Regions from separate parts of the Pseudomonas benzenivorans genome, predicted to be linked through region 1. Evidence: predicted binding sites of a transcription regulator. Region 1 holds the regulator's gene; each other region holds the start of a gene.

Evidence for each region. The regulator LexA, encoded in region 1, represses DNA repair genes until DNA is damaged. The targets are predictions, from matches to a motif close to CTGTNTNNNNANACAG.
Region 2: imuA (translesion DNA synthesis-associated protein ImuA) is a predicted target of LexA. The motif match lies at 7,530-7,545, and genes of this name have one in related genera.
Region 3: recN (DNA repair protein RecN) is a predicted target of LexA. The motif match lies at 7,702-7,717, and genes of this name have one in related genera.

Annotation. Positions count from the first base shown of each region.
Region 1 covers NZ_CP073346.1:781,161-791,511, reverse strand. Annotated here, with positions in the region: gene topA (type I DNA topoisomerase) at 1-2,198, shown strand, start outside; gene KDW96_RS03620 (DUF6586 family protein) at 2,269-2,787, shown strand; gene KDW96_RS03615 (hypothetical protein) at 2,865-3,098, shown strand; gene sulA (SOS-induced cell division inhibitor SulA) at 3,213-3,686, opposite strand; gene lexA (transcriptional repressor LexA) at 3,697-4,308, opposite strand; gene KDW96_RS03600 (TetR/AcrR family transcriptional regulator) at 4,577-5,284, shown strand; gene KDW96_RS03595 (L,D-transpeptidase) at 5,333-5,857, shown strand; gene nagZ (beta-N-acetylhexosaminidase) at 5,879-6,877, shown strand; gene KDW96_RS03585 (S-methyl-5'-thioinosine phosphorylase) at 6,888-7,625, shown strand; gene KDW96_RS03580 (CsiV family protein) at 7,685-8,221, opposite strand; gene mfd (transcription-repair coupling factor) at 8,232-10,351, opposite strand, start outside.
Region 2 covers NZ_CP073346.1:1,648,644-1,658,994, forward strand. Annotated here, with positions in the region: gene mksB (Mks condensin complex protein MksB) at 1-129, shown strand, start outside; gene mksE (Mks condensin complex protein MksE) at 235-933, shown strand; gene mksF (Mks condensin complex protein MksF) at 930-3,764, shown strand; gene KDW96_RS07840 (PqiB family protein) at 3,815-6,118, opposite strand; gene KDW96_RS07845 (paraquat-inducible protein A) at 6,111-6,734, opposite strand; gene KDW96_RS07850 (paraquat-inducible protein A) at 6,721-7,380, opposite strand; gene imuA (translesion DNA synthesis-associated protein ImuA) at 7,662-8,279, shown strand; gene KDW96_RS07860 (Y-family DNA polymerase) at 8,287-9,702, shown strand; gene KDW96_RS07865 (error-prone DNA polymerase) at 9,699-10,351, shown strand, end outside.
Region 3 covers NZ_CP073346.1:1,780,843-1,791,193, forward strand. Annotated here, with positions in the region: gene carB (carbamoyl-phosphate synthase large subunit) at 1-1,525, opposite strand, end outside; gene carA (glutamine-hydrolyzing carbamoyl-phosphate synthase small subunit) at 1,562-2,698, opposite strand; gene dapB (4-hydroxy-tetrahydrodipicolinate reductase) at 2,893-3,696, opposite strand; gene dnaJ (molecular chaperone DnaJ) at 3,752-4,879, opposite strand; gene dnaK (molecular chaperone DnaK) at 5,003-6,919, opposite strand; gene grpE (nucleotide exchange factor GrpE) at 7,020-7,586, opposite strand; gene recN (DNA repair protein RecN) at 7,742-9,415, shown strand; gene fur (ferric iron uptake transcriptional regulator) at 9,484-9,888, opposite strand; gene KDW96_RS08420 (outer membrane protein assembly factor BamE) at 9,986-10,351, shown strand, end outside.

The DNA.
Region 1 (10,351 bases):
GCCGCTACAAGCGCGTGGTGTTCAACGAGATCACCAAGAAGGCGATCCAGGAAGCCTTCGCCGAACCGGGCGAGCTCGATATCAATCGGGTCAATGCCCAGCAGGCGCGACGCTTTCTCGATCGCGTGGTCGGCTACATGGTTTCGCCGCTGCTGTGGGCGAAGATCGCCCGCGGCCTTTCCGCCGGACGGGTGCAGTCGGTGGCGGTGAAGCTGGTGGTCGAGCGCGAGAAGGAAATCCGCGCCTTTGTTCCGGAAGAATATTGGGAAGTGCATGCCGACCTCGGCACCGGCAAGGGCGCTACCGTGCGCTTCGAGGTCGCCCGGGAGAACGGCGCCGCCTTCAAGCCACTGAACGAAGCCCAGGCCATGGCCGCCCTGGCGACGCTGAAGGACTCCAGCTACAGCATCGCCAAGCGTGAAGACAAGCCGACCAGCAGCAAGCCCTCGGCCCCGTTCATCACCTCCACGCTGCAGCAGGCCGCGAGCAATCGCCTGGGCTTCGGCGTGAAGAAGACCATGATGATGGCGCAGCGCCTTTACGAGGCCGGCTACATCACCTACATGCGTACCGATTCGACCAACCTCTCGGCGGACGCCGTGGGCATGGTCCGCGACTTCATCGAGAACGAGTACGGCAAGCAGTACCTGCCGGCCAAGGCCAACGCGTACAGCAGCAAGGAAGGCGCCCAGGAGGCCCACGAGGCGATTCGCCCCTCCGACGTCAACCTCAAGCCGACCCAGCTGTCGGGCATGGAGCGCGACGCCGAACGCCTCTATGAGCTGATCTGGCGTCAGTTCGTCGCCTGCCAGATGCCGCCGGCGGAGTACCTGTCCACCACGGTCACCGTGGCCGCGGCCCAGTTCGAGCTGCGCGCCAAGGGCCGCATTCTCAAGTTCGACGGTTATACCCGGGCACTGCCGCAGCAGAGCAAGCCGGGTGAGGACGATGTACTGCCGGAGATGAGTGAAGGCGAAGTGCTCAAGTTGCTCCAGCTCGATCCCAGCCAGCATTTCACCAAGCCGCCGGCACGCTTCTCCGAGGCCAGCCTGGTCAAGGAGATGGAGAAGCGCGGTATCGGCCGGCCCTCGACCTATGCGGCGATCATCTCGACCATTCAGGATCGCGGTTACGTCGCCTTGCACAATCGTCGCTTCTATTCCGAGAAGATGGGCGAGATCGTCACCGAGCGCCTGTCCGAGAGTTTTGCCAACCTGATGGACTACGGCTTCACCGCCGGTATGGAAGAGCACCTGGATGACGTCGCCCAGGGCGAGCGCGAGTGGAAGCACCTGCTCGATGAGTTCTACGGCGACTTCAAGGGCAAGCTCGAGGTGGCCGAGGCCAGCGAAAACGGCATGCGCGCCAACATGCCGACGCCCACCGACATCCCCTGTCGCGAATGCGGCCGGCCGATGATGATTCGCACCGCCTCCACCGGGGTGTTCCTCGGCTGCTCCGGTTACAGCCTGCCGCCGAAGGAGCGCTGCAAGTCGACCATCAACCTGATTCCGGGTGACGAGATCGCCGCCGATGATGAGGGCGAGTCGGAGTCCCTGGTGTTGCTGGGCAAGCATCGCTGCCAGAAGTGCGGCACCGCCATGGATGCCTACCTGCTGGACGAGACGCGCAAGCTGCATGTCTGCGGCAACAACCCGGACTGTGCGGGTTATGAGGTCGAGCAGGGTCAGTACCGTATCAAGGGCTACGAAGGGCCGAGTCTGGAGTGCGACAAGTGCGGCAGTCAGATGCAGCTCAAGACCGGCCGTTTCGGCAAGTTCTTCGGCTGCACCAACAGCGAGTGCAAGAACACCCGCAAGCTGCTCAAGAGTGGCGAGCCGGCACCGCCGAAGATGGATGCGGTGAAGATGCCCGAGCTCAAGTGCGAGAAGGTCAACGACACTTACGTGCTGCGCGACGGCGCATCCGGTCTGTTCCTGGCCGCCAGCCAGTTCCCGAAGAACCGCGAGACCCGCGCGCCTCTGGTGCTGGAATTGCTTCCGCACAAGGACGAGATCGATCCCAAGTATCACTTCCTGCTCGAGGCGCCGAAGAAGGACCCGGAAGGCCGTCCCGCAGTGATCCGCTTCAGCCGCAAGACCAAGGAGCAGTACGTGCAGTCCGAGGTCGAGGGCAAGCCTACCGGCTGGCGGGCTTTCTACGATGGCGGCAAGTGGAAGGTCGAAGACAAGCGCTGATCACGTAGTTCGCGCGCCGGTCCAGGCTGGCGCGCGTATAGTGATCTGATACGTTGTGGAGGGTGCTCGCATGGCCAATGAACTCTATACCCGCACCAATCAGAAAATGTTCTATGCCGGTCTGGCGCTTGAGTCCTGGCGCAAGGCGGAAGAGGGGCAGGCGATGAACGCCCAGGGCCTGATTCAGGCCGAGCGCGAGGCGGCGTTGTTCCACCTGTATGGCGCATTGCTTGGCTTGTGTCACGAGATCGCCGGCTACTACCGCTTGCCGGAGCGCACGGCGCCGCGTGCCGAACAGTTACTGAGTAGTGCCGTGCTCGAAGCGGCGCCGAGTCCGGAGCTGGCGGAGCTGATCGAGTTGGCGCAGCAGCCGGAAACCTGGCTGGCGCAGCTATTGCGCGCCTATGCCGAGCTGTTTCAGCCTCCTCAGGCGGAGCAGAAAGCCAAGGTCGACCCGACCACGCCGTTGATCGAGGCCGTCAGCCTGGATCGCGAATCGCCGCCGCTGGCACGGGCAACCCTTGAGGATTGGCGGCAGCAGCTCAAGGGCTTGGCCCAGCGTTTTCGCGAGTCGCTCACCGAGTGGTGATACGGCTCTGGATGGGCGGACTAGGGTGAAGCCTGGTCGGCTGTTACAATGCCGGCCTTTCGTGGAGAGCCTAACCAATGCCTACATCCTTCCTGGAAATTGTCGAGTTGCCCGATGGGCGAATAGCCCTGCGTCGAGCGGAGGATGAGGAGGCGCTGGTGGTGCTGGATTTCTCTGCCGATGCCAAGGCCTTCCTGCAGGGGCAGCACATTGAAGTGGCCAAGGCCATGCTGAACGTTGGTGTGCAGATGGCGGGCAGGTTGGCCGAAGGCGACTTTCAGCATGAGGAAGAGGCGCGCGTTCTGCATTGAGCCGCCGGGGCAGGGTCGCACTGCCTGTCAGTTTTCTAGCTCCTCTTTACTCTCGCCTAACCTGACCTCGAATGAACTCGCTCCTGTGTGCTTTCGGGGCTGCTCTTCATGTGCCTATCCCAGGCTGATATTCAGGCTCTGCGCCTTTCCCTGGCGGGCGGCTTGCTCGAGTCTTGATCGAGCCGCCTGCTCGAGTGGGTGCAGCCAGCTGATCACGGTATGACTGCGCCCCAGCTTCAAGGCCTGTTCGGCTAACTGCAGGGCGCTCTGCCTGTCGCCCGGTTGCAGCAGCAGGATGCGCTCGCGATTCAAGCCGGCGTCGCGCAGCCAGCTGGTGGTCAGCGTGACCGGCGGTGCTATCAGGGTCAGCCAGCGCGCATCATTGTTATCGCTTAGCTCCCGGAGAATTGGAGCCAGCAGGCTGAGACAGTGTCCCGCAGCGCCGCGCAGCGACAGCTCGCTGAATGCTTCCGGCTCCTCCAGCCAGGCCGGCGGTGACGCCTCGGCCAGTAGCGCCGGAGTCGGCGCGGCGAGAAACGCATCGAATAGCGGGAGTTGCGATCGGTTCAGTGGCTGCGGGGACTGCATAAATCCTCCTTTAGCGGCGAATGACGCCGACGCTCAAGCCTTCGATGACCAAGTCCTGTTCTTCCAGGTTCACCTCGATCGGGGCGAATTCGGGGTTCTCGGCAATCAGCCATACCCGGTTGCCCTCACGCTTGAAGCGTTTGACCGTCACCTCGTCATCTATACGGGCAACCACCACCTGACCGTTGCGCGCTTCGCGGGTGGTGTGCACGGCGAGCAGGTCGCCGTCGAAAATGCCGATGTCCTTCATGCTCATGCCGCGCACACGCAGCAGGTAGTCGGCGCGGGGGTGGAAGAACTCCGGGTTGATCCGGCAGGATTCTTCCACGTGCTGCTGTGCCAGTATTGGCGCACCGGCGGCGACGCGGCCGATGACCGGCAGGCCTTCCTCTTCGTTGTTGTTCGGCTCGAAGCCGGGAATGCGGATGCCACGGGAGGCCCCCGGGGTCATTTCTATGGCGCCCTTGCGAGCCAGGGCCTTGAGATGTTCTTCGGCGGCATTGGGTGACTTGAAGCCGAGCGCCTGCGCGATCTCCGCGCGAGTCGGCGGATAGCCGTTGTCTTCCAGGCACTGCTTGATGAAGGCGAGAATCTCGGTTTGGCGCGGCGTCAGCTTAAGCATGTCAGGACTCTGTTTTTTTATACAGTGACTGGGATTATATACAGTGCGATCGGCTTGGCAATCCACCTTTATTGCGCCGAGGCGTATTCGACCCTGTAGTTTGTGGGCGTCAGCGTGTTACTCGAAGGGCGTTCGGGGCGTCTTGATCTGCTGGCGAAGCTCGCTATTGTGCAAATGTGACTGCCCGGCCAAAAGACGGCTCGCGCGGCTTGACAAGCGGGTGGCCTGAAACGTATGTTTCAAACGAGTGTTTGTCAGGTGAAAGGTCATGGCCCAATCGGAAACCGTTGAACGCATTCTCGATGCAGCGGAACAGCTGTTCGCGGAGAAGGGCTTTGCCGAGACTTCGTTGCGGCTTATTACCAGCAAGGCCGGGGTCAACCTGGCCGCGGTAAATTACCATTTCGGTTCGAAGAAGGCGCTGATTCAGGCGGTCTTCTCGCGCTTTCTCGGGCCGTTCTGCGCCAGTCTCGAGCGTGAACTGGACCGCCGCCAGGCCAAGCCCGAGGCTAAGGTCAGTCTCGAGGAGTTGCTTGAGCTGCTGGTGGAGCAGGCCCTGGCGGTAAAGCCGCGCAGCGGTAACGACCTGTCGATCTTCATGCGCCTGCTGGGCCTGGCGTTCAGCCAGAGCCAGGGTCACCTGCGCAAGTATCTGGAAGAAGTGTACGGCAAGGTGTTTCGTCGCTACATGCTCCTGGTGCACGAAGCGGCGCCGCGCATTCCGCCGCTGGAGTTGTTCTGGCGGGTGCACTTCATGCTGGGTGCCGCGGCGTTCAGCATGTCCGGGATCAAGGCACTGCGGGCGATGGCCGAGACGGATTTCGGGGTCAATACCTCGATCGAGCAGGTGATGCGCCTGATGGTGCCGTTTCTGGCCGCCGGCATGCGGTCCGAGAGTGGGCTGGTCGATGAGGCCCTGGCCAACGCCCAGCACAAGCCTCGGAGCAAGAGTCCGGTCGCGCCCGCCAAGGTTTGATGCCCCACGGGTGGGCTTGGCGGGCGTGATCCGCTAAGCTAGCCGCCCATGCGCGCCCTCGATTTTCTCCACATCTCACTCGCCGATCAGTGCCTGTACGGCTTTGCCGACGGGCAGCTGTTGCTGCGTCTAGCGGTGTCTACTGCGCTCAATGGTCCGGGCGAGCTCAACGGCTCGGGCTGCACGCCCCGCGGCCTGCATCAGGTACGGGCGAAGATCGGCGAGGGGCTGCCGCTGGGGGCGGTGCTGCGTGGGCGGCGCTGGACTGGCGAGCTGTGGTCGGCCGAGCTGGCTGCGCAGTTTCCCGAACGTGACTGGATACTCTCGCGCATCCTCTGGCTCAGCGGCTGCGAGCCGGGGCGCAACAGGCTCGGCAAGGTGGATACCTTTCGACGCTACATCTACCTGCACGGTACGCCGGACAGCGAGCCCATGGGCGTGCCGCGTTCCCATGGCTGTATCCGACTGCGCAATGACGACCTGATCGCGCTGTTTCCCCTTGTGCCCCGGCAGTGTCCGGTGCGCATCGAGGAAGCGCCCTGTCCGGAATGGGCGGCAACGCCCCTCAATTAAGGATTTCGAGTGAGTTCAAGCATGCAAGGTTCGCTGATGCTGGATATCGCCGGCACCTGGCTGACCGCTGGGGATCGTCGGTTGCTCAGCCAGCCCGAGGTCGGCGGGTTGATTCTGTTTGCCCGCAATATCGAGCACCCGCGCCAGGTGCGCGAGTTGTGCGCGGCGATCCGCGCGGTTCGTCCCGACCTGCTGCTGGCGGTGGATCAGGAGGGCGGGCGCGTGCAGCGCCTGCGCCAGGGCTTCGTGCGTCTGCCGGCGATGCGTGCGGTGGCTGACAATCAGAACGCCGAGGCGTTGGCCGAACAGTGCGGCTGGGTCATGGCCAGCGAAGTGCTAGCGGCCGGGCTGGACCTGAGTTTCGCCCCGGTACTGGACCTCGACCACCAGCGCAGCGCGGTGGTCGGCAGTCGCGCCTTCGAGGGCGATGCGCAGCGTGCCACTCTTTTGGCCGGCGCCTTTATTCGCGGTATGAATACGGCCGGGATGGCCGCCACCGGCAAGCACTTTCCGGGTCATGGTTGGGCCGAGGCAGACTCCCACGTAGCGATCCCGCTGGATGAGCGCAGCCTGGCCGAGATTCGCGCCAGCGATCTGCAGCCCTTCGTGCAGCTCAGTGGCCAGCTGGATGCGGTGATGCCGGCCCATGTCATCTATCCCCAGGTCGACAGCCAGCCGGCCGGTTTCTCGCGGCGCTGGCTGCAGGAGATCCTGCGCGGCGAGCTGCGGTTTGACGGGGTGATCTTCAGCGATGACCTGTCGATGGCCGGCGCCCATGTGGCCGGCGATGCGGCCGGGCGCATCGAGGCGGCTTTGGCGGCGGGTTGCGACATGGGCCTGGTGTGCAACGACCGGGCGGCTGCGGAGCTGGCCCTGAGTGCCTTGCAGCGCCTCAAGGTCTCCCCTTCGCCGAGGCTGGCGCGCATGCGTCGGCGGACCTTTCCGGGCGTCGAGTACCGCCAGGACCCGCGCTGGCTTAAAGCCCTGGCCGCCCTGCGTGCGGCTCAATTGATAGACTGAGGAAGCTTTGATGACTGTTTACGCCATTATCGGCGGCACCGGCCTGACCCAGCTGGATGGCCTGACCATCAATTCGGCATTGAATCTCGACTCGCCCTTCGGTCAGCCTTCGGCGCCGGTGCTGCGTGGCGACTATGCCGGGCGCGAGGTGCTGTTCCTAGCCCGTCACGGCCATCCGCACCGCATTCCGCCGCACCAGGTGAACTACCGCGCCAACCTCTGGGCGCTGAAGGAGGCAGGCGCCCAGGCGATCATCGCCGTCAATGCGGTGGGCGGCATCCATGCGGCCATGGGCACCGGACATTTCTGCGTGCCGCACCAGCTTATCGATTACACCTCGGGGCGTGGGCACACTTTCTATGAAGGCGAGCTCGAACATGTCACCCATGTCGACTTCAGTCACCCCTACGACGCGGACTTGCGCGACAAACTGTGCACCGCCCTGGCCGCCGAAAGCTGCGCGTTCAGCGGCCACGGTGTCTACGGCTGCACCCAGGGGCCGCGCCTGGAGACAGTGGCGGAAATCGCCCGCCTGGAGCGCGACGGCTGCGATATCGTCGGCATGACCGGCATGCCCGAGGCCGTGCTGGCCCGCGAGCTGTCGCTGCCCTACGCCTGCCTGTCGCTGGTGGTCAATCCGGCGGCCGGCAAGTCCACGGCATTGATCTCCATGGCGGAGATCGAGCGGGCTCTGGATGAGGGGATGGGCCAGGTCAAGGCCGTGCTGGCGCGCGTGCTGGTCGGATAGAGTTTTTTCGCCCACATTAAAAGGGCCGCATTGCGCGGCCCTTTTTTGTTGCGCTGGCTTTACAGCGGGCTGACGCGGATCAGCAGGCCGAGGCTGCCGTGGTCCAGGTAGGTCAGTTCGCCGGTCTTGAGGCGGCTGTCCTGCCTGATGCGCTCGCTGCCCTGCAGCAGGCCGCTGGCGTCGAACTGATTGACCCAGAGGTCGGCCTCCACGTCGATGAAGCGCGCCTGCTTGAGGCTGAGGGTGCCTTCCACGGGGAAATGACCGAACTGCTCGCCGCCGGTACTCAGCGCCACGCGACTGGCCGAGCCGGACAGGTTCTGCGACCAGGCCTTGTGCAGCAGCACCTGGTAGCCGTTGGCGGCCTTGAGCTTGGCGGCTTCGCTGTTCAGTGCAGTGGCGCGCTCGCCGCCCACGTCGATCGGCAGGGCGCCCTGGGCCCAGTCGTCCGGCGCCGGCTGGCTGGCGGGAACCGGTTCGCCGGACTGGCGGAAGACGATGACCTCGACCTGATACAGGCCGTCGGCGAACGCGGGGGGCGCGAGCAATAGGAGCAGGGTGAGCGGCAGCAGGGCCAGGGTGCGGAGTGCGCGCATGGTTGAGTCCTTAAGCGGCGGGGGTCAGGCGCTCGAAGAGCGCTTCCAGGGTGTTGAAACGAAGTTCCGGGCGCTCCATCGGCGCCAGGAACTTGAGCAGGGTGGCGCCTTCGAACTTGTAGCGGTTGGGCTGGCTCTGGATCAGCTTGATCAGGGTCAGCGGGTCGACGCAGGTGTCGGCGGCGAACTCCACGCGCCCGCCCTGGGGACCGGCATCGACCTTCTTGATGCCCAGGCGCTCGGCCTGCAGCTTGAGCAGGGTCAGGCGTACCAGGTTCTTGGTCGGCTCCGGCAGCAGGCCGAAACGGTCGATCATCTCCACCTGCAGCTCCTTGAGGCCGTCCTCATCGGTGGCCGAGGCAATGCGCTTGTAGAGGATCAACCGGGCGTGCACGTCCGGCAAGTAATCTTCGGGGATCAGGGCCGGGAGCCGCAGGTTGATTTCCGGGCCACCGCCCAGCGGTTGTTCGAGGTTGGGCTGTTCGCCCTTGCGGATGGCTTTGACCGCGCGCTCGAGCATTTCCATGTAGAGGGTGAAGCCGACCGCCTGGATCTGCCCGCTCTGGCCGTCGCCGAGCAGTTCGCCGGCGCCGCGGATCTCCAGGTCGTGGGTGGCCAGGACGAAGCCGGCACCCAGGTCCTGGGCGTTGGCGATGGCCTCCAGGCGCTTCTGCGCATCGTCGGTCACCTGCTTGCGCGGCGGCGTCAGCAGATAGGCGTAGGCCTGGTGGTGGCTGCGACCGACGCGGCCGCGCAGCTGGTGCAGCTGCGCCAGGCCGAACTTGTCGGCACGCTCGATGATGATGGTATTGGCGCTGGGGACGTCGATGCCGGTCTCGATGATGGTCGAGGCAATCAGCACGTTGAAGCGCTTGTGATAGAAATCACTCATGACCTGTTCCAGATCGCGCTCGCGCATCTGCCCATGGCCGATGCCGATGCGTGCCTCTGGTACCAGGACGGCCAGGTCGGCGGCGCACTTCTCGATGGTCTTCACGTCGTTGTGCAGGTAGTAGACCTGGCCGCCGCGCAGCAGCTCGCGCAGCAGGGCTTCCTTGACCACGCCGTTCTGCTGTTCCATGACGAAGGTGCGCACCGACAGGCGGCGCGCCGGCGGGGTGGCGATGATCGACAGGTCGCGCATGCCCGCCACCGCCATGTTCAGGGTGCGCGGAATCGGCGTGGCGGTGAGGGTGAGGATGTCCACCTCGCTGCGCAGGGCCTTGAGCTGTTCCTTCTGGCGCACGCCGAAGCGGTGTTCCTCGTCGATGATCACCAGGCCCAGGTTGTTGAACTTGACGTCGTCCTGCAGCAGCTTGTGGGTGCCGATGACGATGTCGACCTTGCCTTCGGCCAACTGCTGCATGGCCTCGCCGACTTCCTTGGCGCTCTTGAAGCGGCTCATGACCTCGACTTTGACCGGCCAGTCGGCGAAGCGATCGCGGAAACTGTTGTAGTGCTGTTGGGCGAGCAGGGTGGTGGGCACCAAGACCGCCACCTGGCGGCCGCTGTGCACGGCGATGAAGGCGGCCCGCATGGCCACCTCGGTCTTGCCGAAGCCGACGTCGCCACAGACCAGGCGGTCCATCGGCTTGGGCGCCAGCATGTCATCGCGCACCGCGTCGATCGCGGCCTGCTGGTCCGGGGTTTCCTCGAAGGGGAAGCCGGCGCTGAAGGTGGCGTAGTCGAGCTGCGGGTCGGCGAAGGCGTAACCCTCGCGGGCGGCGCGACGGGCATAGATGTCGAGCAGCTCGGCGGCCACATCGCGCACCTGCTCGGCGGCCTTGCGCTTGGCCTTCTGCCAGGTCTCCGAGCCGAGTCGATGCAGCGGCGCCAGGGCGTCGTCGCTGCCGGTGTAGCGGGCGATCAGGTGCAGGCTGGCCACCGGCACGTAGAGCTTGGCCTCCTCGGCGTACTGCAGGGCGAGGAATTCGGCGCTCTGGCCTTCGATCTCCAGGGTGATCAGCCCCTGGTAGCGGCCGACGCCGTGGTCGATGTGCACCACCGGCGCGCCTTCGCGCAGCTCGGTGAGGTTCTTGATCACATTGTCGCCACCATCGCGGGTCTTCTCCCGGCGGCGGCGCTGCATGACCCGTTGGCCAAACAGCGGGCTCTCGGCGATCAGCGCCA
Region 2 (10,351 bases), 870 kb from region 1:
TACTGGTTCTCGCGCCTGTCCCGCGACGCCCGCTTCCAGCGCGAACGCCTGGAGCGCCGCGACTACCTGACCCGGGAGCACCAGCTCAGCCTGAGCTCCTATGCGCTGCTGGGCCGCCCCGATGCTTAAGCCCTGCGTAGGGTGGACAACGCGCGGCTTGTCCACCTGTCACCCTCTTCATGGTGGAAAGCACTTCGCGGCTTTCCACCCTACGACTGCCTGTGAGCATTGCGTATGAATATCGATCTGAAGGAAATGACCCAGCTCTCGGCGATCTTCCGCGAGCTGTTCAAGGGCTACCACCTGTCGCGCAGCGAGCCGGAGTGCTACGCCCAGCTGTCCAGCCAGCAGGACCAGTACCGCGCACTGTTCAAGGCCCTCGGCTTCGAGCTGGTGTGCGACCCGCGCGGTTTCTACTACTTCGTGCCCGAGCAGATGGGCGCCCAGGTCAACAAGACCGCCCAGCGCCTGGCGCTGTTCACCTTCATCCTCGTCGAACACCTCGCCGACCAGGGCCGCGACCCGCTTAGCGTGCTGGACGGCGGCAGCATCGGCCGCGACGAACTGCCGGCGCTGCTGGACAAATACAAGGACCTGTTTCTCCAGGCCGAGGTCACCACCCAGGAGGAGCTGGAGGACAAGGTCATCCGCCGCCTCACCCAGCTCGGTTTCGCCGCCGACAGCAACGGCGTGTACCGCTTCCTCGCGCCCATGCACCGCTTCCTCGACGTCTGCCTGGCGGTGCAGCACGACCGCGACCTGGCCGCCAGCCTGCACAGCAGCGACCTGCCCCTGCCGGCGCCGCTGCTGCTCGACGACGACAGCGGCGAGGCGATCATCGCCCTCGATGAATTCGCCGCCGAGCAATCCGAAGAAGACGCCATGGCCCGCGCCATGGCCGAAGAACGCGCCGCCCAGGAGATAGACGCATGAGCCAGGAACGCTACGGCATCCGCCGCTTCGCCCTGCTGAACACCGCCGGCTACAGCCTCGGCCTGTTTCCCCTGGAGAACCCGCTGTCGGTGTACGGCGCCAACAACCTGGGCAAGTCGGCCTCGATCAACGCCCTGCAGTTCCCCATCCTGGCGCGCATGTCGGACATGAGCTTCGGCAAGTACAGCCTGGAGCAGTCACGCCGGTTCTACTTCGCCAGCGACACCAGCTACATCCTGGTGGAAGTCGCCCTGCCCCACGGCCCCCACGTGATCGGCGTGGCCGGCCGCGGCCCCGGTGGCGGCTTCGGCCACCAGTTCTTCGCCTACCAGGGCGAGCTGGACCTGGAGCACTACCAGAACAACGGCAGCTGCCTGCGCCAGCGCGAGCTGTTCAACAACCTCGAGCGGGCCGGCATCAAGGCCTACGAGCTCAAGCCGGACGAACTGCGCCGCCTGCTGGTCGGCGGCCATACCTCGGTGCCCCTGGACCTGACCCTGATCCCCCTGCGCTCCACCAGCGAGCAGAGCCTGAAGACCTTCCGCGCGCTGTTCATCAACCTGCTGCACATGCGCGAGATCACCGCCGCCAAGCTCAAGCAGCTGTTCCTCGACGCCTTCGAGCACAGCCTGCGCTCGGGCAGCGTCGACTACATCGCCGCCACCGAGGAGGCTTTCCGCGACGTGCGCCGCATGGAGCAGGACTACCAGGCGTTGGTCGGCGCCGGCCCCCTGATCGAGGCCCTGGCCGCGGGCCTGGCCCAGCGCGAACAGCTGCGCGGCAAGCTGCACCGCCTGTCGCCGCTGCTCGACTCGCTGCTCGGCACCTGGCAGGACTACGCCGGTGCCCGCCGCGAGGAGCTGGTGATCCAGGCCGAGCACTACCAGCGCGAGCAGGACGGCCTGCAGCAGGAGCAGCGCGGCGGCACCGCCGAGCTGATGCGCCTGGAACGGGCGATCAGCGAGATCCAGCGCTGGCTCGGCGAGCTGGCCGTGCTGAAGAACCGCTTCGCCCTGGTCGACAACGCCCAGGTGCTGGAGGCCCAGTTGCTGGCCGCCAAGGATGCCCACGACGAGCTGGCCGGCGCCCTGGCGCAGTCCCGCCAGTTCAGCAGCGAGGATCTGGACGAGCGCCTGCGCGACCTGGAGAAGCGCCTCAAGTCGGTCAGGCAGCAGCTCGACCACGCCGACAACAACAGCTACGCGCGGCTGCGCGAGGAGTTCTCCCAGGCCGACGTCGACCGCCTGATGCGCCTGTTCAACGGCCAGCTGTTCAGCCTGCCGCTGGGCGAGAAGGGCATCGCCCTGGACGACGGCGAGGCCTGGGTCAAGTCCCTGGAAGCGGTGCTGGACGGCTTCAAGGGCGAGCGCTTCGAGGTCCCCGGTCTGTCCATCGACCTGTCCCATATCGAGCCGCCGGCCCTGCAGGCTCTGGCCGACCGCGCCGCCCTGCGCGATCAGAAAGACCGCCTGGAGCGCGAGCTCAAGCAGCTCAAGACCCAGCAGGCGGTGGCCGCCGACCGCGCCGCGAGCAAGGCCCAGGCCGAGGCGCTTTACCAGGCCGTGCTGGATGCGCAGAAGGCCCTGGAAGACTACCGCCGCAGCCAGACCCTGGCTGTCGAGGAGGCCGACAAGCTGGAGCAGCTGGCCCAGCTGGAGGCCGCCCAGGACGAACTCAAACGTACCAGCGACGCCTTCGCCGAGCGGGTCCAGCAGCTGTCCGCCAAGCTGCAGCTGGTCGGTCGCCAGCTGGCCGACCTGGAAGCCAAGCAGCGCACCCTGGACGACGCCCTGCGCCGCCGCCAGCTGCTGCCGGCCAACCTGCCGTTCGGCACGCCCTTCACCGACCCGGTGGACGACTCCCTGGACAACCTGCAGCCGCTGCTCAACGACTACCAGGACGCCTGGCAGGGCCTGCAGCGCGTGGACGGGCAGATCGAGGCGCTGTATGCCCAGGTGCGCCTCAAGGGCGTCGCCAAGTTCGACAGCGAGGACGACGTCGAGCGCCGCCTGCAGCTGTTGGTCAACGCCTACGCCCATCGCCAGGACGAGGCCCTGACCCTGGCCAAGGCCCGCCGTGCCGCGGTCACCGATATCGCCCGCACCCTGCGCAACATCCGCAGCGACTACGACAACCTGGAACACCAGCTGGCGCTGTTCAACCGCGAGATCAACAAGCGCCAGGTCTCCAACCTGTCGAGCTTCCGCATCGTCCTGGCGCCGAACAAGGAGGCGCTCAAGCACATCGACCAGATCATCCACAGCGCCGGCCAGTACGAGGAAGGCGAGACCCTGTCGGTGTTCGACCTGCAGCAGAGCAGCGAGCAGGACGCCAAGAACGAGCAGGCCAAGGAGTACCTGGCGCGCCTGGTGGCGGCCAATCACAACCAGCTGGGCCTCAAGGACCTGTTCGAGCTGGCCTTCGAGATCACCAAGGTCGGTGGTCAACCGGTGATCCACACCGACATCGACGGTGCGGCGTCCAACGGCACCACCATGACCATCAAGGCGCTGACCAACATGTACCTGCTGCTGCACCTGATGGACCGCGAGCAGGCCGGGCGCGTGCGCCTGCCCTACTACCTGGACGAGGCGGCCGACATCGACGAGCGCAACCAGCAGGCGCTGATCGAGACCAGCCTGCAGCTGGGCTTCGTGCCGATCCTCGCCTCGGTCAAGCCGCAGGTCTCGGCCCACGTGGCCATCGACCTGGAAGGCGGCAGCGGGCCGAACGGCATCTACATCGACGAAGCCGACTGGAAGTTCATCCGCCCCCGCGAGACGGCCAGTGCCGAGGCCGTGGTGCCGGAGGTCAGCGCCGAACCGGCCTGACCCTCGAGCGCGAAGGAAAAGGGCCGCAGCTGCGGCCCTTTTTCAGGGTTTCACGGCTCCAGGGATATCTTCGGCGCCCAGCGCAACCACTCCTCCTGCGCCTCCTCGAACAGCGCGAAGGTCTGCCCCGGCAGCGCCTTGGCGCCCATCTGCTCGCCCTCCGGGGTGGCAAAGGCCACGCCGCCGGCGATGATGGTTTCCAGGGATTCGGTGCGCACCTTCAGCCCCTTGAACAGGCTCGCCTCGACGCCGATGCCGGTGCTGACCCAGAAGCGGCTGCCGCCGTGCACCAGGGGCGCGTAGCGCGGCTCGATCAGCACATGGACCAGCACCCGGTTGGCGCTGGGGCTCAGTTCGACGCCCATCACCTTGCCCACCGGCACCTCGCGGTAGGTCACAGGCTCCCCGGTCTTCAGCGAATTGCGCTGGGCCGCGCTGAGCACCAGGCGCAGGCCCGGCTCGCTGACCGCCCGAGTGGGTGGCGCCGCCAGGGCGACGAACTCGGTCTGCTGGCGCCCGGTTTGCTCCGCCGGCAGCACCTCCAGGTACTGGCCGCCGACCAGGGTATCGAGGTTGGTCACCCGGGTCAGGCTCAACTCCGGCTTGACCACCCAGAACTGCGAGCCGGCGCGGGCGATCCGCTTGGCGGCCAGGGTGATGCGTCCATGCAGCAGGACGCTGCGCAGGTCATCGCTCAGCTCGATGCGCTCGACCTTGCCGACGTCCAGGCCGCGGTAGCGGATGGCCGTGCCGGGGCCCAGGCCATCGCCGCGCTCCAGGCGGATGCTGATCGCCACGCCATTCTGCAGGGCGCTGTCGCGGCTGTCGTACAGGGCGAAGCGCTGCACCCGCTTGGTCAACACCGGCGCCTGCGGGTCGCGGGTCTCGAAGGCGATGCCGCCCGCCAGCAGGGTCTGCAGCGACTCGCTCTTCACCTCGATACCGGACAAGCTGCCCTTGAGGGTGATGCCGCTGGCATTCCAGAAGCGCGTGCTGCTGTTGACCAGATGGGCGTACTCCGGCTCGATGTGCACGCCGAACGCCACCTGCTGATCGTTGCGTGACAGCTGCACGCTCTGCACCGTGCCGACCTTGACCTGGCGATAGAGGATCGGATTGCCGACCTCCAGCGAGCCGCGGCTGTCGCTGAGCAGCACCAGGTGCAGGCCCGGCGAGGCCAGGTCCAGGGGCGGCGCCTTGGGCCGGGCCTCGAACTCGCGCTTGGCCGCGGCGCCCTTCTCGCCCGGTCGCACGGCGATGTAATTGCCCTTGACCAGGGCCTCCAAGCCGGTGATGCCGGCCAGCGAGATGGACGGCTTGACCACCCAGAACTCGGTGCCCTCGACCAGAAAGTCTTCGGTGCGCGGGTCCAGGGTCAGCTCGGCGCTGGCCGAGGTCAGGTCGTCGCTGACATTCAGGGCCTTGAGGGTGCCGGCCTGGATGCCGTTGTACAGCACCGGCGTGCGCCCGGCCTCCAGCCCCTCGAAATCACTGAACCGGACCTGCACCCTGATGCCGGCCTGGGCCGCCTCGAAATCCTCGTACAGGCGGAAGGGGAAGACCGGGTCGGTGGGCGGGCTGTCCTTGCGGTGCTCCGGGGTGGCGAAGGCGATGCCGCCGGCGACGATGCTGGCCAGGGACTCGCTGCGCAGCTTGAAACCCGACAGGCTGGCATTGATGCTGATGCCGCTGGCGTTCCAGAACCGCGTGTGTTTGCGCACCAGGCTGGCGTAGGTCGGCTCGATGAACACCTTCACCTCGACGGTGCTCTGGTCGCTGGCCAGGGCGTAGCTTTTAACCCGTCCGACCTGGATCTGCTTGTAGAACACCGGGCTGTCACGATCCAGCGAGCCCAGACGCTCGGCCTTCAGGGTCAGGTGCAGGCCCGGCTGGTCGTCCGACAAGGGCGGTGCCGCCGGCAGCGCGCGAAACTTCGTCTGCGGCTCGCCGTCTCCCGGACTGACGGCGATGTAGTTGCCCGACACCAGGGTTTCCAGGCCGGTAATGCCGGCCAGGCTGACGCTGGGCTTGACCAGCCAGAAGCGGGTGGTCTCCCGCAGCTGCGACTCGGCCTCCTGGCTCATCTCGATGGTGGCGATCACCCCGCGCTGCTCGCCGCTGTCGTCCAGGGCCAGGGCCTTGACCTTGCCCACCGGCATGCCCTTGAAGATGACCTCGGTCTTGCCGGCCTGGATGCCGGCGCCGCTCTCGAAGAACACCTCGATCTCGATCCCCGCCTGGTTGTAGGCACGCCAGCCCAGCCAGCCGCCGATCAGCAGGGCGAGGATGGGCAGCACCCAGATGGCCGACCAGTTGGAAGCCGGGCGGGTTTTGGCCAGTGGCAGGTCATTCATGGTCGTGTGGCGACTCCGTGTTGTCCCAGATCAGGCGAGGGTCAAAGGTCAAGGCGGCGAGCATGGTCAGGATCACCACGCTGGCGAAGGCCACCGCGCCCATGCCCGGTTCGATGCTGGCCAGATTGCCGAACCTGACCAGCGCCACCAGGATGGCGATGACGAAGATGTCGAGCATCGACCAGCGGCCGATCCATTCGATGAAGCGAAACATGAAGATGCGCCGCCGGGGCGACATCGGCTGGTGCCGCTGCACCGAATACAGCAGCAGGGCGATGCCGGCCAGCTTGAAGGTCGGCACCAGGATGCTGGCGATGAACACCACCGCGGCGATCGGCAGCATGCCCAGGTGCACCAGCTCGATCACCCCGGACATGATGGTGTCCGACTGCCCCTTGCCCAGGGAGTTGACCGTCATGATCGGCAGCAGGTTGGCCGGGACATAGAGGATCGCCGCGGTCAGCAGCAGTGCCCAGGTGCGCGCCAGGCTGTTCGGTCGCCGCGCGTGCAGCAGGCCGCCGCAGCGCTCGCAGTGCTGGCGCTCGGCCTCGGCCTGCTGGGGGTTGAGCAGGTGGCACTCGTGACAGACCAGCAGCCCGGCATCAATCGCCCGCATGCACATCCTCCCCGGACAGGGCCTGCCAGATCTGGTGGGGCGCCATGCTCACCTCCAGCCAGGCCTGGATCAGCAGCAGTGCAACGAAGCAGAACAAGCCGACGCCGAGGCTGAGGTCCGCCAGGTCGGCCAGCTTGACCATGGCCACCAGGATGCCCATCAGGTAGACCTCGAGCATGCCCCACTCGCGCAGGTGGTGATAGATGCGGTACAGCAGCAGGCCATAGCTGCGCCCCAGGTCCAGGCGGATGCTCAACAGCACCACCAGCTGGCACAGCAGCTTGAGCAGCGGCACCGCCATGCTGCAGAGGAACACCACCACGGCGATGCCCTGCATGCCGCTTTCGTACAACCCGAGCACCCCGCTCCACACCGTGTCCTCGGACGTCTGGCCGAGCAGGTTGAGGTGCATGATGGGCAGGAAGTTGGCCGGCACATAGAGCAGCAAGGCGGCGATCACCAGCGCCAGGCTGCGGCGCACCACCTGATGGCGGTGGGTATAGAGCTCGAAACCGCAGCGTGGGCACTCGACCCGTTCGTCATAGCCGGTCTGCGGCTTGCGCATCAGCAGGTCGCATTCGTGGCAGGCGATCAATTGCTCGACGGGAAGCACCGGCAAAGGCTGAAGGTCGGCCGAATCGGACATAAACGGGTTCTCGGAAAAGTGCGCCTATTCTAGCCGAGCGCGACCGCCAGCAGGTGAAGTGCCACGCGCGTGGCGCCGAGATGAGCACGCCGGCTCCGCCCGTCCATTACCGCGACTGAAGGCTTGCCGCTCGCCTCGCCGATGGACTACTGTATCTATATACAGTTAATTGATCTGCATCGCCTTCCCGCCAGCAGCGCCTTCGGCAGTCCGCCCATGATCCCGATCGTCCATCACGCCTCAATCATTGCCCAGCGAGCCCGCACTCAGGGTGCATGCCGATGAGCGCCGTGGTCAGCCTCGACAGCCTGCTCGATCAACGCCGGGTCTGGCGCGGCCAACCGACGCCACGGGCGCCGAGTCGGCAGCCGAGCGGCCATGCCGCCCTGGATGCCGCATTGCCCACGGGCGGCTGGCCGGAAGCGGCGCTGACCGAGATCCTCCTGCCGGGGCCCGGCCTCGGCGAGCTGCACCTGCTGTGGCCATCGCTGGCACGCCTGACCCAGGCCGCCGAACGCGTGGTCCTGGTCGCCCCACCCTTCGTGCCCTATGCACCGGCCTGGCAGGCCGCCGGCCTCGACCTGCGCCACCTCGCGGTGATCCAGGCCAGCGGCCGCGACGCCCTCTGGGCCACCGAGCAGTGCCTGCGCTCGGGCAGCTGTGCGGCGCTGCTGTGCTGGCCGGAGCGCGCCGACGACCGCGCCCTGCGGCGCCTGCAGGTCGCCGCCGAAAGCGGCCAGACCCTGGCATTCGCCTACCGCCCGCTGCGCGAGGCCCACACCCCCTCACCAGCGGCGCTGCGCCTGGCCTTGGACGACCGGCCGGGGCACGTGCGGGTGCTCAAGTGCCGGGGTGGCCTGGCGCCGGTGACGCCCATCGGTTTCGCGGCAGGACGCTGAGGCGACCATGCGCTGGGCCTGTGTATTGCTGCCGCAACTGGCGCTGGATGCAATCCTGCGCCGCTGCGCCGATCCCGCCGCGCCCCTGGCCCTGCTCAGCGGGACGCCGCAGCGCCGGGTCTTGCAGGTGCTCAACCCGGCCGCCCGCGCCCTGGGCTTGCGCCCCGGTCAATCGCTGAGCGCCGCCCAGGCATTGACTCAGGACTTCACCACGGCCGAATACGACAGCGCCCAGATCGAACGCCACCAGCGTTTGCTCGCGGCCTGGGCCTATCGCTTCAGCTCCCAGGTCAGCCTGCACTACCCGCGCGCGCTGCTCATGGAGGTCGAATCCAGCCTCGGCCTGTTCGGCCCCTGGCCACGCTTCGAGTCGCGTCTGCGCGCCGAGCTGCAGGCCCTGGGCTTTCGCCACCGCATCACCCTGGCGCCGAACCCCGCCGCGGCGCGGGTGTTGGCCAACGTCCATGACGGTTTGGCCGTGGCCGACGCCAGCGCCCTACACCAGCAGCTGGAGCGCCTGCCAATCGAGCGGCTGGGCCTGGCCCGGGAGGTGGCGAATGCCTTCGCGCGCATGGGCCTGCGCACCTTGCGGCAGGTCCTGGCCCTGCCGCGCGACAGCCTGGCCCGGCGTTTTCCGGCCGAGGTGCTGTACCACCTGGACACCCTGCTCGGGGTGCGCCCGCTGGCCCTGGACTGCTACAGCCCGCCGGACCGCTTCGATGAACGCATCGAGCTGAACTACGAGGTCGAGTCGCACCAGGCCCTGCTGTTCCCCTTGCGCCGGCTGACCCACGACCTGGCCGCCTACCTCGCCGGCCGCGACAGCGGCGTGCAGCGCTTCGTCCTGCACCTGGAGCACCGGGCCCGCGCCGACAGCCTGGTGCCGGTGGGCCTGCTCGGCGCCGAGCGCGAAGCGACCCTGCTGTTCGAGCTGACCCGCGAACGCCTGGAACGCCTGGCGCTGCCCGCCCCCGTCGAGGCGCTGCGCCTGCTGGCCAAAGACCTGCCGGACTTCGTGCCACCGCACCACAGCCTGTTCGACGAACGCCCGCAACAGTCCCTGGCCTGGGAGCAGTTGCGCGAGCGCCTGCGTGCGCGCCTGGGCGATGGCGCGGTGCAAGGCCTGGGCGCACGCCCCGATCACCGCCCCGAACTGGCCTGGCAGCCCCACAGCACGGCCAAGGCGATGAGCTGCCCCCCCACGGGGCCAAGACCCGGCTGGCTGCTGCCGCAGCCGCTGCCGCTGGACGAAAGCCCGCCGCGCCTGCTCACCGGTCCCGAGCGCATCGAGTCCGGCTGGTGGGATGGCAACGACCTGCGGCGCGACTACTACCTGATCGAGACTCGTGCGGGGCAGCGCGCCTGGGCCTTCCGTCCCGTCGGCTCGACGGGGGCGCTGTGGTTGCACGGGTGGTTTGCATGAGCGCCGAGTACGCCGAACTGCATTGCCTGTCCAACTTCAGCTTCCAGCGCGGCGCCTCCAGCGCCGCCGAACTCTTCACCCGCGCCGCCCGCCTGGGCTACCAGGCCCTGGCCATCACCGACGAGTGCAGCCTGGCCGGCATCGTGCGCGCCTGGCAGGCGGCCAAGGACAGCGGCGTGGCGCTGATCGTCGGCAGCGAACTGCGCATCGAGGATGGCCCCAAGCTGGTGCTGCTGGTGGAAGACCTCGGCGGCTACCAGCACCTGTGCCGGCTGATCAGCAGCGCCCGCGGACGCGCGGCCAAGGGCCGCTACCGCCTGCTGCGCGAGGATTTCGCCGGGCCCACCGACGGCCTGCTGGCCCTGTGGTTGCCCGGTTCGCCTGACGACCCCCGCGAGGACCAGTGGCTGCGCAGTGTGTTTGCCGACCGCCTGTGGCTGGCGGTCGAGCTGCTTCGCGGCGCGGACGATGGCCAACGCCTGGCTCGGCTGCAGGCCTTGGCCGCGGAACTCGAGCTGCCGCTGGTCGCCAGTGGCGACGTGCACATGCACGCCCGTGGCCGCCGCGCCCTGCAGGACTGCATGACGGCCATCCGCCTGCACCTGCCGGTCAGCGAGGCGGGCCTGCAGCTGTTTGCCAATGGCGAGCG
Region 3 (10,351 bases), 1.0 Mb from region 1:
TCACACCCAGCAGCTTGGCCAGGCGGATATCGGAGAAGCCCTTGCGCTTGAGCTTGTACATCAGCTCGCGATCGATAGACGACAGCGCCTGGGTCTTGATGCGCTCCTCGTCCTTGACCAGGTCTTCGATCTGCACCAGGAACCACTCGTCGATACGGGTCAGCTCGAAGACTTCTTCGATGGTCTTGCCCGCACGGAAGGCGTCGGCCACGTACCAGATACGATCGGCACTCGGCACGGTCAGTTCGCGGCGCAGGGTGCTTTCGGCTTCTGGATCGTTCAGGTCGAGCTTCTCGTCGAAACCGGCGACACCGACTTCCAGGCCACGCAGGGCTTTCTGCAGGGACTCCTGGAAGGTGCGACCGATGGCCATGACCTCCCCCACGGACTTCATCTGGGTGGTCAGGCGGGCATCGGCCTTGGGGAACTTCTCGAAGGCGAAACGCGGGATCTTGGTCACCACGTAGTCGATCGCCGGCTCGAACGAAGCCGGGGTGCGGCCACCGGTGATGTCGTTGGACAGCTCATCGAGGGTGTAGCCCACGGCCAGCTTGGCGGCGATCTTGGCGATCGGGAAGCCGGTGGCCTTGGAAGCCAGGGCCGAGGAGCGCGACACGCGCGGGTTCATCTCGATCACCACCATGCGGCCGGTGTTCGGGCAGATACCGAACTGCACGTTGGAGCCGCCGGTTTCCACGCCGATCTCGCGCAGCACCGCCAGCGAGGCGTTGCGCAGGATCTGGTACTCCTTGTCGGTCAGGGTCTGCGCCGGAGCGACGGTGATCGAGTCGCCGGTGTGCACGCCCATCGGGTCGAAGTTCTCGATGGCGCAGACGATGATGCAGTTGTCCTTCTTGTCGCGGACCACCTCCATCTCGTATTCCTTCCAGCCGATCAGCGACTCGTCGATCAGCAGCTCGCTGGTCGGCGACAGGTCGAGACCGCGGGCGCAGATTTCCTCGAACTCTTCACGGTTGTAGGCGATACCGCCACCGGTGCCGCCCATGGTGAAGCTCGGCCGGATGATGCAGGGGAAGCCGACCTTCTCCAGCACGCCGTAGGCTTCTTCCATGCTGTGGGCAATGCCGGAAACCGGGCAGGCCAGGCCGATATCCTTCATTGCCCTGTCGAAGCGCGAGCGGTCTTCGGCCTTGTCGATGGTGTCGGCGTTGGCGCCGATCATCTCGACCCCGAACTTCTCCAGCACGCCGTGGCGCTCCAGGTCCAGGGCGCAGTTCAGTGCGGTCTGGCCACCCATGGTCGGCAGCAGGGCGTCAGGACGCTCCTTCTCGATGATCTTGGCCACGGTCTGCCACTTGATCGGCTCGATATAGGTGGCGTCGGCCATCGACGGGTCGGTCATGATGGTGGCCGGGTTGGAGTTCACCAGGATGACGCGAAAACCTTCTTCCTTCAGGGCCTTGCAGGCCTGGGCGCCGGAGTAGTCGAACTCGCAGGCCTGGCCGATGACGATCGGGCCGGCGCCGAGGATCAGGATGCTTTTGATATCTGTACGTTTTGGCATGTCTCTTACTCGAATCCTTGGGTCAGTCGGCGTGGCTTAGCGGCGCTTGGCCATGGCTTCGATGAAGCGGTCGAACAGCGGTGCGACGTCGTGCGGGCCGGGGCTCGCCTCGGGGTGGCCCTGGAAGCTGAAGGCGACCTTGTCGGTGCGCTCGATGCCCTGCAGGGTGCCGTCGAACAGCGACTTGTGAATGGCGCGGACGTTGCCCGGCAGGCTGGCCTCATCCACGGCGAAGCCGTGGTTCTGGCTGGTGATCATCACCACGCCGGAATCCAGATCCTGCACCGGGTGGTTGGCGCCGTGGTGGCCGTGCCCCATCTTCAGGGTCTTGGCGCCGGAGGCCAGGGCCAGCAGCTGGTGGCCGAGGCAGATGCCGAACACCGGGATATCGGTTTCCAGCACATCCTTGATGGCCTGGATCGCGTAGTCGCAAGGCTCCGGGTCACCCGGGCCGTTGGACAGGAACACACCATCCGGGTTCAGCGCCAGCACTTCGTTGGCCGGGGTCTGCGCCGGCACCACGGTCAGGCGGCAGCCGCGCGCCACCAGCATGCGCAGGATGTTGAGCTTGACCCCGTAGTCGTAGGCGACCACATGGTAGGACAGCTCGGCGGCCGGGATCTGCGGATGGCTGTCGTCCTTCAGGTCCCAGGTGCTTTCGCGCCACTCGTAGCGCTCGGTGCAGCTGACCACCTTGGCCAGGTCCATGCCCTTGAGGCCGGGGAAGCTGCGCGCCAGCTCCAGGGCCTTCTCCTCGGTGGCGTCCGCGCCGGCGAGGATGCAGCCATTCTGCGAACCCTTCTCGCGCAGGATGCGGGTCAGGCGGCGAGTGTCGATGCCGGCGATGGCAACCGTGCCGTTCTCCTTCAGGTAGTCAGGCAACGACTGCTTGTTGCGCCAGTTGCTGGCGGTCAGCGGCAGGTCGCGAATGATCAGGCCGGCGGCCCAGACCCGATTGGACTCGGCGTCCTCCGGCGTGGTGCCGGTGTTGCCGATATGCGGGTAGGTCAGGGTAACGATTTGCTGGGCATAGGAGGGATCTGTGAGGATTTCCTGATAGCCGGTCATGGCGGTATTGAACACCACCTCTCCAATAGTATGGCCATCGGCACCGATGGCCTCGCCGTGAAAAATGCTGCCGTCAGCAAGGGCGAGTATGGCTGGCTTAGTCAAGAAGACCTCCCGTCGATCAAGGCTTGAAGCAAACGCAGGTTGTAAAAAAGCGGGATGACGTATCGACCGTCACCCCGCTTTTCTATTTCATTCATTCTGCGTAACTTTTAGTGGACACACTAAAGCGGGAAGCTTACAGGAAAGTGACTTTTCGGTCCACCGCCAGATAAGCCTCCAGAGCAGTCTGTCGAGCCCTAGTTAAGGCCCAGAACGTCCTGCATGTCGTACAGCCCAGCACTGCGCTCCTGCAGCCACAAGGCGGAGCGCACCGCCCCCTTGGCGAAGGTCATGCGACTGGACGCCTTGTGGGTGATTTCCACCCGCTCGCCATCGGCGGCGAACAGCACGGTATGGTCGCCCACCACGTCACCGGCGCGCACCGTGGCGAAACCGATGGTCTCGCGCTCACGGGCCCCGGTCTGCCCCTCGCGACCATAGACCGCGACCTTCTGCAGATCACGGCCCAGGGCCTGCGCCACCACCTCGCCCATGCGCAGCGCGGTACCGGACGGCGCATCGACCTTGTGCCGGTGATGGGCCTCGATGATCTCGATGTCCACCTCATCGCCAAGCACCCGTGCCGCAGTATCCAGCAGTTTCAGGCAGAGGTTGACGCCGACGCTGAAGTTGGCGGCAAAGACGATCGGAATCTGCTTGCCCGCCTCGGCCAGCAACTGCTTTTCCTCGACACTGAAGCCGGTGGTACCGATGACCATGGCCTTGCCGGCCTGGCGGCAGACCTCCAGGTTCTTCAGGGTCACCGAGGGGTGGGTGAAATCGATCAGCACGTCGAACTGATCCAGCACCGCCGCCAGGTCACCGGACAACGGCACGCCAAGCTTGCCCAGCCCGGTCAGTTCGCCGGCATCGGCGCCAACCAGGCTGCTGTCCGGGCGATCGATCGCCGCCTTCAGCGCGGCGCCATCGGCCTGCTGCACCGCCTCGATCAGGGTCTTGCCCATGCGCCCAGCGGCGCCCATCACGGCAATTCGTTGCATATCTACAAGCTCCAAGCTGGATGCCCGAAACCGGGCCCAAGGCCCGGCCGGCTAGTTACAGGTCGCCAAAGAAGCGCTTCACACCCTCGAACCAGCCACTGGCCTTGGGCGAGTGGGAGCTGTCGCCAGCCAGGGACTGACGGAACTCCTCGAGCAGCTCGCGCTGACGCCGATCCAGATTGACCGGGGTTTCCACCGCCACCCGACACATAAGATCACCCGCACCACCGCCGCGCACCGGCGCCACGCCCTTGCCGCGCAGACGGAACAGCTTGCCGGTCTGGGTACCTTCAGGGATCTTCAGCTTGACCCGACCGTCCAGGGTCGGCACTTCCAGCTCACCGCCCAGGGCGGCGTCGGCGAAGCTGATCGGCACCTCGCAATACAGGTGCTTGCCGTCACGCTGGAAGATCGAGTGCTCGCGCACGTTGACCACCACGTAAAGGTCGCCGGCCGGGCCACCCATGGCGCCCGCCTCGCCCTCGCCGGACAGGCGGATGCGATCGCCGGTGTCGACGCCGGCCGGCACTTTAACCGACAGGGTCTTGTGCTCTTCGACACGGCCGTGGCCGTGGCAGGAGCCGCAGGGGTCGGTGATCATCTTGCCGTTGCCATGGCAGCGCGGGCAGGTCTGCTGTACCGAGAAGAAGCCCTGCTGCATGCGCACCTGACCGATGCCGCCACAGGTGGTACAGGTCACCGGACTGGTGCCCTTCTTGGCGCCCGAGCCGTCGCACGGCTTGCAGTTGACCAGGGTCGGCACGCGAATGGTTACCGTGGTGCCGCGCACCGCCTCTTCCAGATCCAGCTCCAGGGTGTAGCGCAGGTCACTGCCACGCTGCGCGCCGCCGCGCTGGCCGCCGCGCGCACCGCCGAAGAAGTCGCTGAACACATCGCCGAAGATATCGGAGAAGTTCGCGCCACCGAAACCGGCGCCAGCGCCGCCCCCCATGCTCGGGTCGACGCCGGCATGGCCGTACTGGTCGTAGGCCGCCCGCTTGCTGGCGTCGGACAGCACCTCGTAGGCCTCGTTGGCCTCCTTGAACTTCTCTTCCGACGCTTTGTCGTCGGGATTGCGGTCCGGGTGGTGCTTCATCGCCAGGCGCCGGTAAGCCTTTTTCAGCTCCGCTTCGCTGACGCCGCGCTCGACACCCAGCACCTCGTAATAATCACGTTTAGACATAAATCCTCAACACCCTCAAATCGCCTCCTTCAGACACGCCAACGCGGGAGCAAGCCCCCGCGCGGCGAATCGTCCCGGTCGCGACACCTGCCTCGACCGGATGGAGCACCAGCAAGCCTGGGCTTACTTGTTTTCCTTGACCTCTTCGAACTCGGCGTCGACCACGTCGTCGCCGGCGCTCTTGGCCGAACCATCCGCTTCGCCTGCGGCACCCGACTGCGGCTGCTCGGCGTACATCTTCTGCGCCAGGGGCGTGGTCGCCTCGGACAGGGCGTTCATCTTGGCCTCGATGGCCGCCTTGTCGTCGCCCTTGACCGCTGCTTCCAGCTCACCCAGGGCCTTTTCGATCGCCGCCTTCTCCTCTTCGGTGGCCTTGTCGCCCGCCTCGGTGAGCATCTTGCGAGTGGCATGCACCAGCTGATCGCCCTGGTTGCGGGCGGTCGCCAGCTCCTCGAACTTGCGGTCTTCCTCGGCATTGGCCTCGGCGTCGCGCACCATCTGCTCGATCTCTTCCTCGGACAGACCGGAGTTGGCCTTGATCACGATGGACTGCTGCTTGCCGGTGGCCTTGTCCTTCGCGCCGACATGCAGGATGCCGTTGGCGTCGATGTCGAAGGTCACTTCGATCTGCGGCACACCGCGCGGAGCCGGCGGAATCTCGGCCAGGTCGAACTTGCCCAGCGACTTGTTCTGCGAGGCCTGCTTGCGCTCGCCCTGCAGCACGTGAATGGTCACGGCGCTCTGGTTGTCATCGGCCGTGGAGAACACCTGGGACTTCTTGGTCGGAATGGTGGTGTTCTTCTCGATCAGCGCGGTCATCACCCCGCCCATGGTCTCGATGCCCAGGGTCAGCGGCGATACGTCGAGCAGCAGCACGTCCTTGACGTCGCCAGCCAGCACCGCGCCCTGAATGGCGGCGCCCATGGCCACGGCCTCGTCAGGGTTGACGTCCTTGCGCGCTTCTTTGCCGAAGAACTCGGCAACGGTCTTCTGCACCAGCGGCATGCGGGTCTGGCCACCGACCAGGATCACGTCGTGGATCGAACCCACGTCGATGCCGGCGTCCTTGAGGGCGATGCGGCACGGCTCGATGGTGCGCTGCACCAGGTCCTCGACCAGGGACTCCAGCTTGGAACGGGAGATCTTCACGTTCAGGTGCTTCGGACCGCTGGCGTCGGCGGTGATGTACGGCAGGTTGACGTCGGTCTGCTGGCTCGAGGACAGCTCGATCTTGGCCTTCTCCGCCGCCTCCTTCAGGCGCTGCATGGCCAGCGGGTCACCCTTGAGGTTCATGCCGCTTTCTTTCTTGAATTCCTCGACGAGGTAGTCGATCAGACGCAGGTCGAAGTCCTCACCACCGAGGAAGGTGTCGCCGTTGGTGGCCAACACTTCGAACTGGTGCTCACCGTCCACTTCGGCGATCTCGATCACCGAGATATCGAAGGTACCGCCACCCAGGTCATAGACGATCACGGTGTGGTCGCCCTTGGCCTTGTCCATGCCGTAGGCCAGCGCCGCGGCGGTCGGCTCGTTGATGATCCGCTTGACGTCCAGACCGGCGATGCGACCGGCGTCCTTGGTGGCCTGGCGCTGGCTGTCGTTGAAGTAGGCCGGCACGGTGATCACCGCTTCGGTCACCGGCTCGCCGAGGTAGTCCTCGGCGGTCTTCTTCATCTTCTTCAGCACTTCCGCGGAGATCTGCGGCGGCGCCATCTTCTGGTCTTTCACCTGCACCCAGGCGTCACCGTTGTCAGCCTTGACGATCTTGTACGGGACCATCTGGATGTCTTTCTGCACCACGTTTTCTTCGAAACGACGGCCGATCAGGCGCTTCACCGCGTACAGGGTGTTGTGCGGGTTGGTCACCGCCTGGCGCTTGGCCGACTGACCGACGAGGATCTCGCCGTCGTTGCTGTAGGCGATGATCGACGGCGTGGTGCGAGCGCCTTCGGCGTTCTCCAGCACCTTGACGCTGCCGTTTTCCAGAATGGAGACACAGGAGTTGGTGGTCCCCAGGTCGATACCGATGATTTTGCCCATATTCACTCTCCCGAAACTTGGATATTCCCGCCGCCTCGCTTGGCTGGCCGCGGTAGCACTAAAACGCTTGATTCAACAAATGGGGGCTCGCCGGCGAATTTCAAGCCTGCTCGTCGATGGACGGCGGCGCTTCTGCCGGGGCCTTGCTCACCACCACCATGGCCGGACGCAACAGCCGGCCATTGAGCAGGTAACCCTTCTGGAACACCTTGAGCACGCTGTTCGGCTCGGCCTGGGTGCTTTCCTGCATGGCCATGGCCTGGTGATGCTCCGGATTGAACGGCGCCCCTTCCGGATCGACCGCCTCCAGCTGGTGACGCTTGAGGGTGTCCTGGAACAGCTTCAGGGTCAGCTCCATGCCCTCGCGCACCGCCTTGATCGACTCGTCGTCCGGACTGGACAGCTCGAGCCCGCGCTCGAGGCTGTCGACGACCGGCAGCAGATCGACGGCAAACTTCTCCAGGGCGAACTTGTGCGCCTTTTCAACATCCTGTTCGGCACGACGACGCACGTTCTGCAGGTCGGCCGCCATACGCAGGGCCTTGTCCTGGGCGACAGCCAACTCCTCCTCGAGAACCTGGATACGGGCATCCAACTCGCCGCCCGCCGCCTCGACCTCGGCGGAAACCTCAGGAAGCTGGTTGTCTTGGGTCTGTTCGTCTGCCATGCAACTCTCCTCTAATGATTCGGCGCAGGTCGAAACCTGCACACCTGCCGCCTATATGGGGCCAAAATTTCCTGCTTCAAGGGCGGGCAGAGGATTGTCAGTGACAAAACAAACACTGTATAAATAACCAGACTTCAACCCCGAGAGGCCTCGCCATGCTGGTGCACCTGTCCGTACACAACTACGCCATCGTTGAACATCTCGACCTGGAGCTGGACAGCGGCATGAGCGTGATCAGCGGCGAAACCGGCGCCGGCAAGTCGATCATGCTCGACGCCCTCGGCCTGTGCCTGGGCGACCGTGCGGACAGCGGCGTGGTGCGCCCAGGCGCCGACAAGGCCGACATCCTCGCCAGCTTCGACCTCGACGACATCCCCGAGGCGCGGGCCTGGCTGGCCGACCGCGACCTGGACCACGACGGCCCGTGCATCCTGCGCCGCGTGATCACCGCCGAAGGCCGCTCGCGCGGCTACATCAACGGCTCACCCTGCCCCCAGGGCGACCTCAAGGCCCTCGGCGAGCTGCTGATCGACATCCATAGCCAGCACGAACACCAGTCACTGCTCAAGACCGAGACCCATCGCCGCCTGCTCGACGAGTACGCCGGCAGCCAGGAGCTGGCGCGCCAGGTGCAGCTGGCCGCGCAACGCTGGAAGCAGACCAAGAGCGAGCTGGAACGCCTTTCCGGGCTCGGCGACGAGCAGCGCGCCCGCCACCAGCTGCTCAGCTACCAGCTGGAGGAACTGGACAACCTGGCCCTGGGCGAACAGGAGCTGGAACAGCTCGAGCAGGAGCACAAGACCCTGACCAACGCCGAGAGCCTACTCAGCGCCTGCCGCCTGGTCATCGAGCAGTGCAGCGAGAACGATGCGGGCAACGTGCTGTCGGCGCTGACCGCCAGCCTCAACCGCCTCAGCGGCTTCCAGGGTCAACCGGGGGCCCTGAACGAAGCGATCAACCTGCTGGCCAGCGCGCAGATCCAGGTGGAGGAGGCAGTCGGCGAACTCAACCGTTTCCTCGACCACTTCGATGCCGACCCGGAGCGCCTGCAAATCCTGGAGGAGCGCCTTGATGCCATCTACACCCTGGCCCGCAAGCACCGCATCCAGCCCAGCGAAATGGCGGCGATGCAGCAGCAGCTGTTCGAGGAGCTGGAAAGCCTCAATGCCGACGACCAGGCCGTCGAACGCCTCGGCGAGGAACTGAGCGCCTATGCCCGCCACTATCAGGAAAAGGCCGCCGAACTGAGTGCCCTGCGCGGCGCGGCAGCCGACCGCCTGGCCACTGCCGTGGAAACGGAAATGCACAGCCTGGGCATGCCCGGCGGACGCTTCAGCATCCAGTTGCGCGGCAACGCCAGCGATGAGCCCCAGGCCAACGGCCTGGAGCAGGTGGAATTCCTGGTCAGCGCCAACCCCGGCCAGCCGCTCAAGGCCCTGGCCAAGGTCGCCTCCGGCGGCGAACTGTCACGCATCAGCCTGGCCATCCAGGTGATCACCGCACAGACCTCGCGGGTGCCGACCCTGGTGTTCGACGAAGTCGATGTCGGCATCGGCGGACCGACGGCCGAAGTGGTCGGCCAGCTGCTGCGTCGCCTCGGCGAACGCGGCCAAGTCCTTACCGTCACCCACTTGCCGCAGGTAGCCGCACAAGGACACCAGCACCTGTTCGTACACAAGGTGCGCGAGCGCGACGCCACCCGCACGGCGGTGAGCAGGCTCGAGGCCGATCAGCGGGTCGAGGAGATCGCCCGCATGCTCGGCGGCGTCGACCTCACCGAGGAGTCCCTGGCTCACGCCCGCAAGATGGTCACCAGCGCCCAGGCCTGAGCAGCGCCGAGCACCAGCCAGCAAAAAGGCGACCCCAGGGTCGCCTTTTTCATGCAGCGCTTGAACGCCTACTTCTTCTTGCGGACGTAGAGCACCAGGTTGTGATCGACCAGCTCGAAGCCGTGCTCGCGGACGATCTCCTTCTGACGCTTCTCGATCTCCGGATCGAAGAACTCGATCACCTCGCCGGAATCGACGCAGACCATATGGTCATGATGACCACTGTCAGCCAATTCGAAGACCGCGTGGCCGCCGTCGAAATTGTGCCGCACCACCAGTCCCGCCGCCTCGAACTGGGTCAGCACCCGATACACCGTGGCCAGGCCGACATCCTCGCCCGCCTCCATCAGCGCCTTGTAAACATCTTCTGCGCTCATGTGGCGCTGCTCGGCGGAGTCGAGCATTTGCAAAATCTTGACCCTCGGCAGGGTCACTTTGAGGCCAGCCTTGCGTAGTTCGCTATTTTCAACCATGGTCTGCTTTCTCGTGGAAGCGGTTTCGCAGCTTCCCTTATTGCGGGTATGATCCGGGTTTACATTGCCCAGCCAAGATAGTGGAAGTCACCCACCGATGCAAAATGCCAAGCTCCTGCTGACCAGCCTCACCTTAACGGGGCTCTTCGCACTCGCCGGTTGCTCATTCCCCGGGGTTTACAAAATCGACATCCAACAGGGCAATGTCGTCACGCAGGACATGATAGACCAGTTGCGCCCTGGAATGACCCGCCGCCAAGTGCGGTTTATCATGGGCAACCCGCTGCTGACCGACACCTTCCACAGCAATCGCTGGGACTACCTCTATAGCATCCAGCCCGGCGGCGGGCAGCGTCTGCAGGAGCGCGTCAGCCTGGTCTTCGATGGCAACGACCAACTGGTCGGCCTGGCCGGCGACTTCCTGCCGGGCGTCAGCCGCGACCAGGCGATTCTCGGCGAAGAT